Regions from separate parts of the Streptomyces sp. NPDC029292 genome, predicted to be linked through region 4. Evidence: riboswitches for the same ligand, from Rfam matches in the RefSeq annotation. Region 4 holds a riboswitch; each other region holds the start of a gene.

Region 1 (3,162 bases), on a different contig from region 4:
TCGCCTCCCCGACCCAGAAGCACTTCGGCGGCAGCTCGAAGGAGATCCCCGGCATCGGGGAGATCGGCTACATCGGCCTCACGGCGTTCGTCCTGAACGTGGTCGTGACCGTCGTCCTCACCTTCGCCTTCCGCGCGTTCAAGGCCCCGGAGGGCGTCGACGAGACGTCTCCGGAGGACTACACGGCGGACGCGGGCGACCCTGGCGTCGAGGTGGAGCTCCCGCCGGCCACGGCCGGGGCGACCCACTAGGCGGGCACCACCGCCCCGCCCCGCCCCCTCAAACGCCGGAGGAGCTGATTTTCAGCCCCTCCGGCGTTTGAGGAGCGGGGTCTGGGGCGGAGCCCCAGGACGGGACGGGCAGGGGCGGAGGGGGCGAAAATCCGGCGGCCCGCCACCGCTCCCCTGATGCACACTCCCCGGATGGACATCCTCATCCGACGGGCGCAGCCCGAGGAATACCCCACCCTCGGTGAGATCACCGCCCAGGCCTACCTCGATGACGGCCTGCTCGACTTCGGGGAGAGCGACGAGTACCTGGGCGAACTGCGGGACGTTGCGAAGCGGGCCGCCGCGGCCGACGTACTCGTCGCCGTCGACGGGAACCGCGTACTCGGCGGCGTCACCTTCGTACCCCAAGGCGGCCCCATGGCCGACATAGCCCGCCCCGGCGAAGCCGAGATCCGCATGCTCGCGGTAGCGCGCGAGGCCCGCGGCAGAGGCACCGGCGAGGCCCTCGTCCGCGCCTGCGTGGACCGCGCACGGGCCACGGACGGCTGCGTACGCGTCGTGCTGTCCACCCAGCGCACCATGCACACCGCCCACCGCATCTACGAGCGCCTCGGCTTCACCCGCGCCCCCGAGCGCGACTGGAACCCGATCCCGCACCTGGACGACATCCTGCTGCTCACCTATGGGTTGACACTCTGACACCCTCCGAAGCCGACACGACACAACATGTGGGGGTGCCACCGCAGCCCGGCACAAGATGTATGCTCATGCTCGCTGTCGCCGCAGGGGAATCCGGTGCGAATCCGGAACTGTCCCGCAACGGTGTACTTGTGCGTATCCGCCCCCAGGGCGAGCCGCGTACGAGAGTCAGTCCGAGGACCTGCCGACAGCGCGCCCCGGCCATCCGGCCCGGGTGACATGACGTCCGGGCCTCGCGGAATGGGCCGGTGGACGCGGCGCACCGCTGCCAAAAGCGTGCGCTCGTGTGCCCCGCCGCCCCCGCAAGGCCCCGTGCCGAGCGAGGGAGAGCCCCACGTGACCATCGCGCCAGCCGATCCGGCCTCAGCTTCAGCGACGCAGGCCCCGGTGGAGACGGACGGTCCCGGTACCGCGCTGCTGCGGACCCTGACCGACCTCACCGCCGACCTCCCCGACGCCGACCCCGGCCGGGTCGCCGCCGCCGCGCTGCGCGGCCGGTCCGCGCGCGCGGACGAGACGGAGCTGCGCGAGCTGGCCACCGAGGCGGCCGCGGGCCTGATCTCCGAGGACCCCGCCTACTCCCGGCTGGCAGCCAGGCTGCTGACGATCAGCATCGCGGCGGAGGCCGCCTCACAGGGCGTCACGTCCTTCTCCGAGTCGGTCGCCGTCGGCCACCGCGAGGGCCTCATCGCGGACCGCACGGCCGAGTTCGTACGCCTGCACACGGCCCGCCTGGACGCGCTCATCGCCGCCTCCTTCGCTGAGGGTGCCGACGACCGCTTCGGCTACTTCGGTCTGCGCACTCTGCACAGCCGCTATCTGCTGCGGCACCCGATCACCCGGCACGTGATCGAGACGCCCCAGCACTTCATACTGCGGGTGGCGTCCGGTCTCGCCGAGGACGACACGGCCCATTCCGTGGACGAAGTCGCGGCCCTCTACGGGCTCATGAGCCGCCTCGACTACCTCCCCTCCTCCCCCACACTCTTCAACTCCGGTACGCGGCACCCCCAGATGTCGTCCTGCTACCTCCTCGACTCCCCGCTGGACGAGCTGGACTCCATCTACGACCGCTACCACCAGGTCGCGCGCCTCTCGAAGCACGCGGGCGGCATCGGACTCTCGTACTCCCGGATCCGGTCGCGCGGTTCGCTGATCCGCGGCACCAACGGGCACTCCAACGGCATCGTCCCGTTCCTGAAGACCCTCGACGCCTCGGTCGCCGCGGTGAACCAGGGTGGCCGGCGCAAGGGCGCGGCCGCGGTCTACCTGGAGACCTGGCACTCCGACATCGAGGAGTTCCTGGAGCTGCGCGACAACACCGGCGAGGACGCCCGGCGTACGCACAACCTGAACCTCGCGCACTGGATCCCGGACGAGTTCATGCGCCGGGTGAACGAGAACGGCGTCTGGTCCCTCTTCTCCCCGGCCGATGTGCCCGAGCTGGTCGACCTGTGGGGCGACGAGTTCGACGCGGCGTACCGCAAGGCGGAAGAGGCGGGCCTCGCCAAGAAGACCATCCCGGCCCGCGACCTGTACGGCCGCATGATGCGCACCCTCGCGCAGACCGGCAACGGCTGGATGACCTTCAAGGACGCCGCCAACCGCACCGCCAATCAGACGGCGGAGCCCGGCCACACCGTCCACTCCTCGAACCTGTGCACCGAGATCCTGGAGGTCACGGACGACGGGGAGACGGCGGTCTGCAACCTGGGCTCGGTGAACCTGGGCGCGTTCGTCGACACGACGACCGGGGACATCGACTGGGAGCGGCTGGACGAGACGGTCCGCACCGCCGTCACCTTCCTCGACCGCGTCGTCGACATCAACTTCTACCCGACCGAGCAGGCGGGCCGCTCCAACGCCAAGTGGCGCCCGGTGGGCCTCGGCGCGATGGGTCTCCAGGACGTCTTCTTCAAGCTGCGTCTGCCCTTCGACTCACCGCAGGCCAGGGCGCTCTCCACCCGCATCGCCGAGCGCATCATGCTCGCCGCGTACGAGGCCTCCACCGACCTCGCCGAACGCAACGGCCCGCTCCCGGCCTGGGAGAAGACCCGTACGGCCCGCGGCGTGCTGCACCCCGACCACTTCGACGTCGAGCTCACCTGGCCGGAGCGCTGGACGGCCCTGCGGGCACGTATCGCCGCGGTGGGCATGCGCAACTCGCTGCTCCTGGCGATCGCCCCCACCGCCACCATCGCCTCGATCGCGGGCGTGTACGAGTGCATCGAGC
Region 2 (3,162 bases), on a different contig from region 4:
ACCCGCAGGCGGAGAAGCTCGCGGACTATCTGCAAAAGAGTGCGCGGAACCTGGCGGAGCCCAAGGCCTCGCTGACCCTCGACCCGCCCGCGGTCTCCGGTCACGCCGGCGAGAAGCTCGGCCCGGTCACGGTGCACACCAACGCGGACAGCGTGACGGTGACGCCGCCCGCGGACGCCGCCGCCGGCGGAGTGAAGATCGTCGACAAGGACGGCAAGGCGATCACCTCCGCGGCCGACGGCAGCCGCATCTACTTCGACGTGCCGAAGGACAGCGCGAACGGGTCTGCCTCACTGACGGTGCAGGCGTCCACGACCGTGCCGGTCGGCCGCGCCTTCGCCTCGGAGACCCGCAGCCAGACACAGATCCTCGCGGGCTCCAGCGAGTCGACGGTTTCCGCGGCGGCGACCGCGAACTGGGCCAAGAAGGGCGCGATACCGGCCCTGTCGGCCGAGAAGAACTGCGCCAAGGGCGGCGTGGACATCACGGCGGCCAACGAAGGTGACGAGGCGTTCACCTTCGAGCTGATGGGGAGCGAGCACACCATCGCGGCGGGCAAGTCCCAGACGGTGACGATCCCGCTGCAGGAGGACCAGGCGTACGACTTCACCATCAAGGGTCCGAACGGCTTCGAGAAGCGGTTCACCGGCATGCTCGACTGCAAGACACAGGGCAGCGCCGGCGACGTCACGACCCAGACGGTCGGTGAGAGCCCGGCGTCGGTGGGCGGCACCTCCACCGGAGGCACCGACCTCGCCGAGACCGGCAGCTCCGGCGCGACCCCGATCATCGCGGGCATCGCCATCGCCCTCGTCGTGATCGGCGGCGCGGCGGTGTTCCTCGTCCGCAAGAAGAAGGCACCGGCGCAGGACTGAGCAACAACCGCACCTTGGCAACTCAACAGTGAGTGAGCGCACCACGGAAACTCCGTGAGCCCGCGGCCCCGGCCCGCCCCAGGCGTCCGGGGCCGCCGCCTTCCCGGCTCCCGCGCCCGGGGCGGCTCAGCCCCCGTCGGACACGCAGTGCTCGAGGAGTGCGGTGGTCGGCCCGTCGGTCACCCGGTAGCGCACGACCCGCCCGTCCTTGTCGCCCTCGACGACCCCGGCCGTACGGAGCAGACGCAGGGCCTGAGAGACGGCGGGGTCGTTCATGCCGGTGGCGATGGCGAGGTCGGAGACGGCAAGCGGGCCGGCCCGGTGCAGGGCCAGCAGAAGGGCGAGGCGACGCGGGTCGGCGAGGAGGGAGAAGCGGTCGGCCCAGGTGCGTACGTGCCCGGGCTCACCGATGGCTGCGACGGCGTCGCAGACGCGGTGGCCGTCGATGGTCCGGCGGTCGGCGCGCTCGGCGGGGACGAGGTGCATGAGCTCATCTTCGCAGGCGCCGTTATGTGATCTTCAATACCTGCGCAGGTATGCAGCTTTGCAGGGGAGCCCGGCCGCCTCTACGGTTGATGGGCCGTGGTGTTCGGGAAGACCGGTGACGGCCTCTTCATCCTCGAAGGGGCCCAGGCCGGAGCGGCCCTCGCCACTGTGATCGGGCCTCAGATCAGATACATGCGTGGTGAATTCACCTGCGCACGAAGTGACTTGAGGCGCCCCGTCCCACTTCGGCCACTGGTCGCCACACGGCGGCCGGGAAGGCGGGACGGTGCGGACCCCCGTCAGCCAGGAGACCGGCCACGGCATCTCACGAAGTGATCCACGAGGTGCTGGAGCGTGACCATATGACCCTGCCCACGCAGTCGTCCCCACCCGCCGCCGGATTCCGCTGGCGGCGCGAGGACACCGTCCGAACCGCCGTACTCCTGGCCGTGATAGCCGCGCTGCACGTCGTCGCGTTCGGCATCCTGTTCCTGCTCGTCGTCCCGGAGCACTACGAGGTCGGCTCCAAGGCGTTCGGCATCGGTCTCGGCGTCACCGCGTACACCCTGGGCATGCGGCATGCCTTCGATGCCGACCACATCGCCGCGATCGACAACACGACACGCAAGCTGATGGCCGACGGCAAGCGGCCGGTGTCGGTGGGCTTCTGGTTCGCCCTCGGGCACTCCAGTGTGGTGGTCGTCCTCGCCGCACTCATCGCCGGAGGCACCCAGCTGGCCGGGCGGATCATGAACGAGGGATCCAGTACGCACCAGGTGCTCGGAGTCATGGGCACCATGATCTCCGGGTCCTTCCTCTACCTGATCGCCGCCCTCAACCTCGTCGCGCTCTTCGGCATCCTGCGGGTCTTCCGGGCCATGCGGGCCGGTACGTACGACGAGGCCGAGCTCGAACAGCACCTGGATTCCCGGGGGTTCATGAACCGCATCCTGGGCCGGTTCACGAAGTCCATCACGCGGCCCGGGCAGATGTTCCCGCTGGGCTTCCTCTTCGGGCTCGGCTTCGACACCGCCACCGAGGTCACGCTGATGGTGATGGCGGGCAGCGGCGCCGCGGCCGGGCTGCCCTGGTACGCGATCCTGTGCCTGCCGTTGCTGTTCGCGGCGGGGATGAGCCTGTTCGACACGCTGGACGGCACCTTCATGAACTTCGCCTACCAGTGGGCCTTCTCCAACCCGGTGCGGAAGGTCTTCTACAACCTCACCATCACCGGCCTGTCCATCGCGGTGGCCTTCTTCATCGGCACGATCGAGCTGGTGGGCGTGCTGCACGACAAGTTCGACCTGCGCGACGCGGTGACCGGCTGGATCGCGGGGCTCGATCTGGACAAGGTCGGGTACATCATCGTCGGCCTGTTCGTGGTCGTCTGGGCGGCGGCGGTGGCGTACTGGCGGCTGGCCAAGGTCGAGCAGCGGTGGGCGGTCCGCCCCGCCGACGGAAGTTGAGACCGGCGGGGCGGCAGCCGCACGCAGGCTAGGAGCGGGCGCTCCGGGCGCGCGCGAGGGCGAATCCGGCCGCGATCAGGCCGAGGACGCCCACGACCAGGCCCGCGATGCCCAGGCCGCGAGCAGTCGAGTCACTGCTCTTACTGCTCGCTGCCGAGCTGTTCGCGGGCGAAGCCGAGGACGAGGCCGAACCGGAGCCCTCGGCACCGCCGGTCTCCCCCGCGGACTTGGCCGTGAGCGTGAGGACCGGCGCCGGGTTCTCCGGCTCCGCCCCGCCCTTCTGAGCCTCCTCGATCCAGCGGGCGACATTGCCGTCCGAGTAGGTCTGCAGCGTC
Region 3 (3,162 bases), on a different contig from region 4:
AACGACGCGCAGAAGACGATGGGCATCATCACCCTGGCCCTGGTCACCGGCGGCGTCATCGCCCCGGACTCGAACCCCCCGATGTGGGTCATCGTGTCGGCCGGTACGGCCATCGCGCTCGGCACCTACCTGGGCGGCTGGCGCATCATCCGCACCATGGGCAAGGGTCTGACGGACCTCGCGCCGCAGCAGGGCTTCGCCGCCCAGACCAGCGCCGCGACGGCCATCCTGGCCTCCTCGCACATCGGCTTCTCCCTCTCCACCACCCAGGTCTGCTCCGGTGCCGTGATGGGCGCGGGCCTCGGCCGCAAGGGCGGTGTCGTCCGCTGGTCGACCGCGACCCGGATGTTCGTCGCGTGGGGCCTGACGCTGCCCGCCGCCGGTCTCGCCGGCGCGAGCGCCGAGTTCCTGACCAAGCAGGGCACGTGGGGCATCGTCCTCACGGGCGTGCTGCTGGTGGCCGGTGCCGGGGTCATCTGGACCCTGTCGCGCCGCGAGCCGGTCACCATCGACAACGTCAACGAGGTCGCCGCCGAGCCCGCGGGCGTCGTCACCACGGCGATCGCCGCGGTCACCCCGCCCCCGGCGGGCCCGATCTCCGACGACCTGAAGACCACCATCCCGTCCCCGGACGCGGAGCCCACCCGCCCGGCCACGGTGTAAGGAACGAACCGCATGAACATCGACTGGGCAGCCCTCGGCTCCGTCTTCGGAGTCAGCCTCGTGACCACCGTGGCCCTCGTCGGCCTCTTCACCCTCGGCATCGTCGGCCTCTCCAAGCGCGAGTCGGCGTCCGCCGGGGGTGGCTCCGCCGCCCTCGCCGTCACCGGCGCGTACGCCTGCTTCGCGGCGTGTGCGGCTGCGGTGGCGTACGGGATCTTCATCATCGTGGCCTGAGTCGTACGGCTGCGGGCCGCAGCTTCGTCGTCCGCCCTGTCGGGGCCGCCTTATGGGTGGTCCGGGCAGGGCGGACGCATGTTTGCCTCCGGGGGGACGGCGAACGAGGACGGGAGCCCCACGTCAGGGGGGTGCGGGCCCAGCAGCTCGCAGAGTTGGTCGGGCTTGCCGTCGATGAGGCGGTCCAGGTCGTAGTCGACGGTGCCCATCTCAGTCGCCCCGGACAGGAGATTGCCGACGAAGAACCAGGCGTCGACGTCCTGGGATTGTGATGCCCCGGCGCAAAATCCAGTGCGCCGCCCTCGCCGATCCCCGTTCGCGGTGCGATCTGCCGCGTCTTCCGCTCGCCCCATGGCACAACTTGGTGGATCGCAGGACATTGCAGGGCGTCACGCACCGCGACCGCAACGCTCTGACGGGTAATCACCTCATGCGGGTGAATGCGCGGCACGAGGGGCGCACAGCGGGCTGGTGTGCCCACGGGTGTGGGCCTCAGCACACTCTCCCCGCGCAGGTCAACAGCAAGTTGACGGGTGTTCTAACCCCGTGGTGGACTGCCGGAGCCAAGTACGGCGGCAAGAGAGGAAGCCGGTGCGAATCCGGCGCGGTCCCGCCACTGTCACCGGGGAATGAAGTCCTCGGGAGCCAGGAACTCTCACCGCCGGTCTCGTCGAACCAGGGCGTGGACACCCTGAGTGAGGACATATCGCCATGCGCGGCTGCCCAAGTGCTTTGCCCACGAAGCGAATGACGCGAACGACGGTTGTACCCGACCTGACGGTCGGCTGAACCGGTGCGTGCCGATCGCGTCTTCGCGTACGGCGCCGCCGCCGGCCTTCTCGGTGACCTGCTGCTCGGCGACCCGCGCCGGGGACATCCGGTCGCCGCGTTCGGGCGGGCAGCGGGAGCCGTGGAGCGGGTGTTGTGGCGGGACCACCGCGGGTGGGGCGCTCTGCACACCGCCGTGTGCGTGGGCGGTGCCGCCGGGCTCGCGGCGCTCGCGAGCCATTCCGTACGCGCCTCCCGTACCGCCTCCATCGCGCTGACCGCCGCCGCCACTTGGGCCGTCGTCGGGGGGACCTCCCTCGGGCGCGAGGCACGGGCGATCGGCGAGGCGCTCACGGTCGGCGATGTCGAGGTGGCCCGGGAGCGGCTGCCCCATCTGTGCGGGCGGGATCCCCAGTCGCTGGACTCCGACGGCATCGCGCGGGCCGTCGTCGAGTCCGTTGCCGAGAACACGTCCGACGCCGTGGTGGGCGCCCTCGTGTGGGGGGCGCTGGGCGGTGTGCCCGGTCTTGTCGGGTTCCGCGCGGTGAACACGCTCGACGCGATGGTCGGGCACAAGTCGCCCAAGTACCGGCGATACGGGTGGGCTTCCGCGCGGCTCGACGATGTCGCGGGGTGGCCGGGGGCCCGGCTGACCGCCGTGCTCGCCGCCGTCGCGGGCAGCGATCCGCGCGGGGCCGTGCGCGCCTGGCGCGCGGACGCCGGCCGGCATCCGAGTCCCAACGCCGGGCCCGTGGAGGCCTCGTTCGCGGGCGCGCTCGGCGTGCGGCTCGGCGGGACCCTCTCGTACGGGGGAAGGGTCGAGCACCGGCCCGTACTGAACGGGGAGGGCCGCGCCGTCGCGGTCCACGACATCGAGCGGGCCGTACGGCTGTCGCGGCGCGTGGGCTGGCTCGCGCTCGGCGTGAGTGCCGCCGGGCGGCTGCTTTCGAGGGGGGCCACATCATGAGCGGCGGGCTGCTGATCGCCGGTACCACCTCCGACGCGGGCAAGAGCGTCGTGACCGCCGGGATCTGCCGGTGGTTGGTGCGGCAGGGCGTCAAGGTCGCGCCGTTCAAGGCGCAGAACATGTCCCTGAACTCGTTCGTGACGCGCGAGGGCGCGGAGATCGGGCGTGCGCAGGCCATGCAGGCGCAGGCGGCTCGCGTGGAGCCCACCGCGCTGATGAATCCCGTGCTGCTGAAGCCGGGGAGCGACCGCAGCAGTCAGGTGGTGCTCATGGGCAAGCCGGTGGGCGAGCTCTCGGCGCGCGGGTATCACGGAGGACGGCAGGAGCAGCTCCTCGGGACCGTTTTGGACTGTCTGGCCGAGTTGCGGGGCACGTATGACGCGGTGATCTGTGAGGGGGCGGGCAGTCCCGCCGAGATCAACCTGCGCCGCACCGACATCGTGAACATGGGGATCGCCCGCAATGCCCGGCTTCCCGTGCTCGTCGTCGGTGACATCGATCGTGGCGGCGTCTTCGCCTCGTTCTTCGGG
Region 4 (3,162 bases):
GCGTTCGTCCAGAGCGGCGCCTACGGGGTGTCCAAAGGGGCGTTGGAGTCTCTGGCTCGTTCACAGGCCGAGGCATGGTCGCCGTACGGCGTCACCTGCAACACCCTTGTCCCGGGTTTCGTGATGACGCCGCTCAACGCGCGGCTGTCGTCCGACCCCGAGAAGGTGGCGGCGCTGGCCGCGCGCACCATGGTCGGACGCAACGGTCTGGCCGAGGACTTCGCGGGCGCAGCGGTGTTCCTGGCGAGCCGCGCCTCCGCCTACGTCACCGGGCAGTCCATCTTCGTCGACGGTGGGTTCTCCGTGCACTGAGTCGGCGGCAACACAGGCCGGTAAGGTCGGCCGCCGTTCTGTTTCACTTTGAGCGGCGGCACCCGGGGCACGCCCGCGCCGGGTGCCGCTGTCCCCTCGGTGGGACGGCCGCGGCTGCTGGTCCCCCTCACCACCCGGTCCGCTCTCGCCGCGAATGGGCCCGCGTGAACGGGGCGCGGGGGCGCACAACCGCAATCCACCTGCGCCGCACCAGGGTCGACTGGCTCACGATCGGCCGCAGAATCGCCGTTGGCTCCTCGATCGACTACAACGGTCCGGATCAGTGAACGGTTCGGTTGTCTCCCTCACCGAGCGGCTGCCCGAGTCGTAGGTTCCAGCGTCCGGACCGTCCGCTGAACTGCGTGACAGTGAGGGGCGGTACGTCGATTCGCCAGAAGCCCAACTCGGGGGCGCCCAGTGTCCGTATCACCGCGGCTCGGACGATCTCCGGCTCCACGACGGCGATCGTCCGGCCGGAGGTCTGCCCGGCCGTCTCCAGCCAGAGCGCGACGCGGGCGCAGAGCTGGCTCACTGACTCGCCGCCGTGCGGGGCAGCCGTCGGGTCCGTCAGCCAGGTGGCGAGTTCGTCCGGCTCCTTGGCGCCAACCTCGTCGAGGGTCCGGCCCTGCCAGCGCCCCATGGCGAGTCCGGACAGTTCGGGCACGGGCAGGGCATCGAGGCCGAGTGCGTCGGAGGTCTCCCGGCAGCGCGCGGTGGGCGACGCCAACGCACGGTCGGCCGCTGGAAGCGTTCCCGCAGCCGACCGGGCACGCGCGGCCCCCAGGGCATCGAGAGCGCACCCGTCGTCGAAGCGGGCCTCCCGCAGCGCCGCACTGATCGCGGCTGAGATCAAGATCACTCGGCTCGTCATACGTCCACTCTCGTGCTCAAAACTCTTGTCAGGTCTGGAAACTGAGGCGCGGGTCGGCGCACGGTGCGCCCCCCCCAGCGCACCGTGCGCCCTTGGCGGCATTCCCGCTTCGCGGTACGGTCTCGACGATATTGACGACGGTTCGGCGGAAGTCCGGTGGGAATCCGGCACGGTCGCGCCACTGTAAGCCCAGCAAGAACCGCTCCCGCCAGGGGTGGTGAAGGTCGAGCAAGTCAGACCCGCGGCCGTCGTCCTGTGCACCACCGAGATGGGACGCGAGTTCCCCAGGAGGTTCTGCCCCATGGCGCAGTCCGTCGCTCAGCCGACCGTTACACCCACTGCCGTTCCCGCCAAGCTGCCGATCGGCGCGATCGTCCCTTGGGCGGTCTTCTTCGGCATTCTGATGCTGGTTCTGCTCTATTTCGTCGGCGCCGAACAGGGCGCCACCTCACTCGTGTCCGGCGAGAACGTCCACGAGTGGGTCCACGACGGCCGCCACCTGCTCGGCTTCCCCTGCCACTGACGGCGACAAGGAAGCGTACGAGCTCATGAATTCCGCAATTGTCAGAAATCTCCTGGTGCGTGGCATGCTCGCGGGTCTCGCCGCGGGCCTGCTCGCCCTGGTCGTCGCCTACTTCCTGGGTGAGCCGCGCGTGGACTCGGCGATCGCCTATGAGGAGGCGCACTCGCACGAGCACGGCGTGGAAGCCGTCACCCGCACGATGCAGTCCACGGGCGGCCTGGCCACCGGTGTCCTCGTCTACGGGGTCGCTTTCGGAGGAATCACCGCCCTCGCGTACTGCTTCGCGCTCGGAAGGATCGGCCGCTTCGGACCGCGCGCGAGCGCGCTGCTCCTGTCGGCCGCGGGCCTGGTCGCCGTCTATGTCGTGCCGTTCCTGAAGTACCCGGCCAATCCGCCGTCCGTCGGCGACCCCGACACCATCGGCAAGCGCACCACCTTGTACTTCCTGATGATGGTGCTCAGCGTGCTGCTCGCCGTCGCGACCGTCATCCTGGGCAAGCGCCTCGCGCCGCGCCTGGGCAACTGGAACGCGACGCCGGCCGCGGGCGCGTTCTTCGTCCTCGCCATCGGTCTGGCTTACGCGTTCCTGCCGGCCGTCAATGAGGTCCCGAAGGACTTCTCCGCCACTCTGCTCTGGCAGTTCCGCCTTGCGGCCCTCGCCATACAGCTGACCCTGTGGACTGCCTTCGGTCTTGTCTTCGGCTTCCTGGCGGAGCGGGTGCTGTCCCCTCGGACGGACGCTGCCGAGGAGCGCGGAGCCGGTACGCGGGCAACGCCTGTACCGCGCTGAGAACGTCACCCCGGCAGTTCATCCGAAGGCCCCGATTCTCGTCGGGGCCTTCGGATCGCCGCACCCCTGAGCGCGGCTGCCGACCGCGGCTGTCCGCACCGACCGCGGCACACAGCACGCGGGGCGAGCAGGACACGGTACGCCGTGTCCGCGACGGTGTACCGGACGGCAATGGGGAAGTCGCTGGCGCCCATCAGGAACGCCGAAGGGCCGCCGCTCCCGACCGTCACCTGGTAGGCGAGCGTGTCGCCCTCCGGCAGGTCGGAGATGGGACGGAGCCTTGGGTCCGCTGCGCGCGGGCGTGCCGCCCGACACCACGGCCGCCGTACTGTCCGCGCTGCTGGCCGCCTGCGCGGAGCGCTCCCCGGGCCTCTCCGTCGACCTGCACGAGGTCACCGCCGAGGAACAGCTGCGGCTGCTCGCCTCCGGCGGACTCGACGTCGGGCTCGTCCACCAGCCCGTGGACGCCACCGGACTCCGGCTCGGTCCGGAGGTCTCGGTGGATCTCGGAGTCGTCCTGCCCCGCACCTCGCCCCTGGCCCGCATGCCCGAGGTCGCGCTCGGCGAGCTGTCCGGCCACGATCGGGTGCCTTCCGCGGGCCCACGCCCCGGGCTGGTACGACCGGATCCTCGACGCCTGCCGTGCCGAGGGCTTGGGGGAGGAGC

Evidence for each region. A riboswitch is a leader RNA that binds a small molecule or an ion and turns the genes downstream of it on or off. The one in region 4 is predicted to bind cobalamin.
Region 1: linked by a shared signal. The riboswitch ahead of ACZ4WS_RS07685 (ribonucleoside-diphosphate reductase subunit alpha) and the one ahead of ACZ4WS_RS26625 (CbtB domain-containing protein) in region 4 are both predicted to bind cobalamin.
Region 2: linked by a shared signal. The riboswitch ahead of nicT (Nickel transporter NicT) and the one ahead of ACZ4WS_RS26625 (CbtB domain-containing protein) in region 4 are both predicted to bind cobalamin.
Region 3: linked by a shared signal. The riboswitch ahead of ACZ4WS_RS28285 (cobalamin biosynthesis protein) and the one ahead of ACZ4WS_RS26625 (CbtB domain-containing protein) in region 4 are both predicted to bind cobalamin.

What each region holds. Positions count from the first base shown of each region.
Region 1 is NZ_JBVHXR010000002.1:615,854-619,015, reverse strand. Features, by position in the region: gene mctP (monocarboxylate uptake permease MctP) at 1-251, shown strand, start outside; gene ACZ4WS_RS07690 (GNAT family N-acetyltransferase) at 423-929, shown strand; cobalamin riboswitch at 992-1,132, shown strand; gene ACZ4WS_RS07685 (ribonucleoside-diphosphate reductase subunit alpha) at 1,266-3,162, shown strand, end outside.
Region 2 is NZ_JBVHXR010000004.1:6,512-9,673, reverse strand. Features, by position in the region: gene ACZ4WS_RS11195 (Cys-Gln thioester bond-forming surface protein) at 1-875, shown strand, start outside; gene ACZ4WS_RS11190 (helix-turn-helix domain-containing protein) at 1,002-1,361, opposite strand; cobalamin riboswitch at 1,442-1,695, shown strand; gene nicT (Nickel transporter NicT) at 1,724-2,827, shown strand; gene ACZ4WS_RS11180 (YcnI family copper-binding membrane protein) at 2,856-3,162, opposite strand, start outside.
Region 3 is NZ_JBVHXR010000014.1:84,387-87,548, forward strand. Features, by position in the region: gene ACZ4WS_RS28270 (inorganic phosphate transporter) at 1-663, shown strand, start outside; gene ACZ4WS_RS28275 (hypothetical protein) at 676-897, shown strand; gene ACZ4WS_RS28280 (hypothetical protein) at 948-1,106, opposite strand; cobalamin riboswitch at 1,431-1,571, shown strand; gene ACZ4WS_RS28285 (cobalamin biosynthesis protein) at 1,691-2,632, shown strand; gene ACZ4WS_RS28290 (cobyric acid synthase) at 2,629-3,162, shown strand, end outside.
Region 4 is NZ_JBVHXR010000013.1:32,655-35,816, forward strand. Features, by position in the region: gene ACZ4WS_RS26615 (SDR family NAD(P)-dependent oxidoreductase) at 1-312, shown strand, start outside; gene ACZ4WS_RS26620 (histidine phosphatase family protein) at 593-1,183, opposite strand; cobalamin riboswitch at 1,284-1,447, shown strand; gene ACZ4WS_RS26625 (CbtB domain-containing protein) at 1,485-1,706, shown strand; gene ACZ4WS_RS26630 (CbtA family protein) at 1,732-2,496, shown strand; partial or broken gene ACZ4WS_RS26635 (MBL fold metallo-hydrolase) at 2,673-2,780, opposite strand; gene ACZ4WS_RS26640 (LysR substrate-binding domain-containing protein) at 2,786-3,162, shown strand, end outside.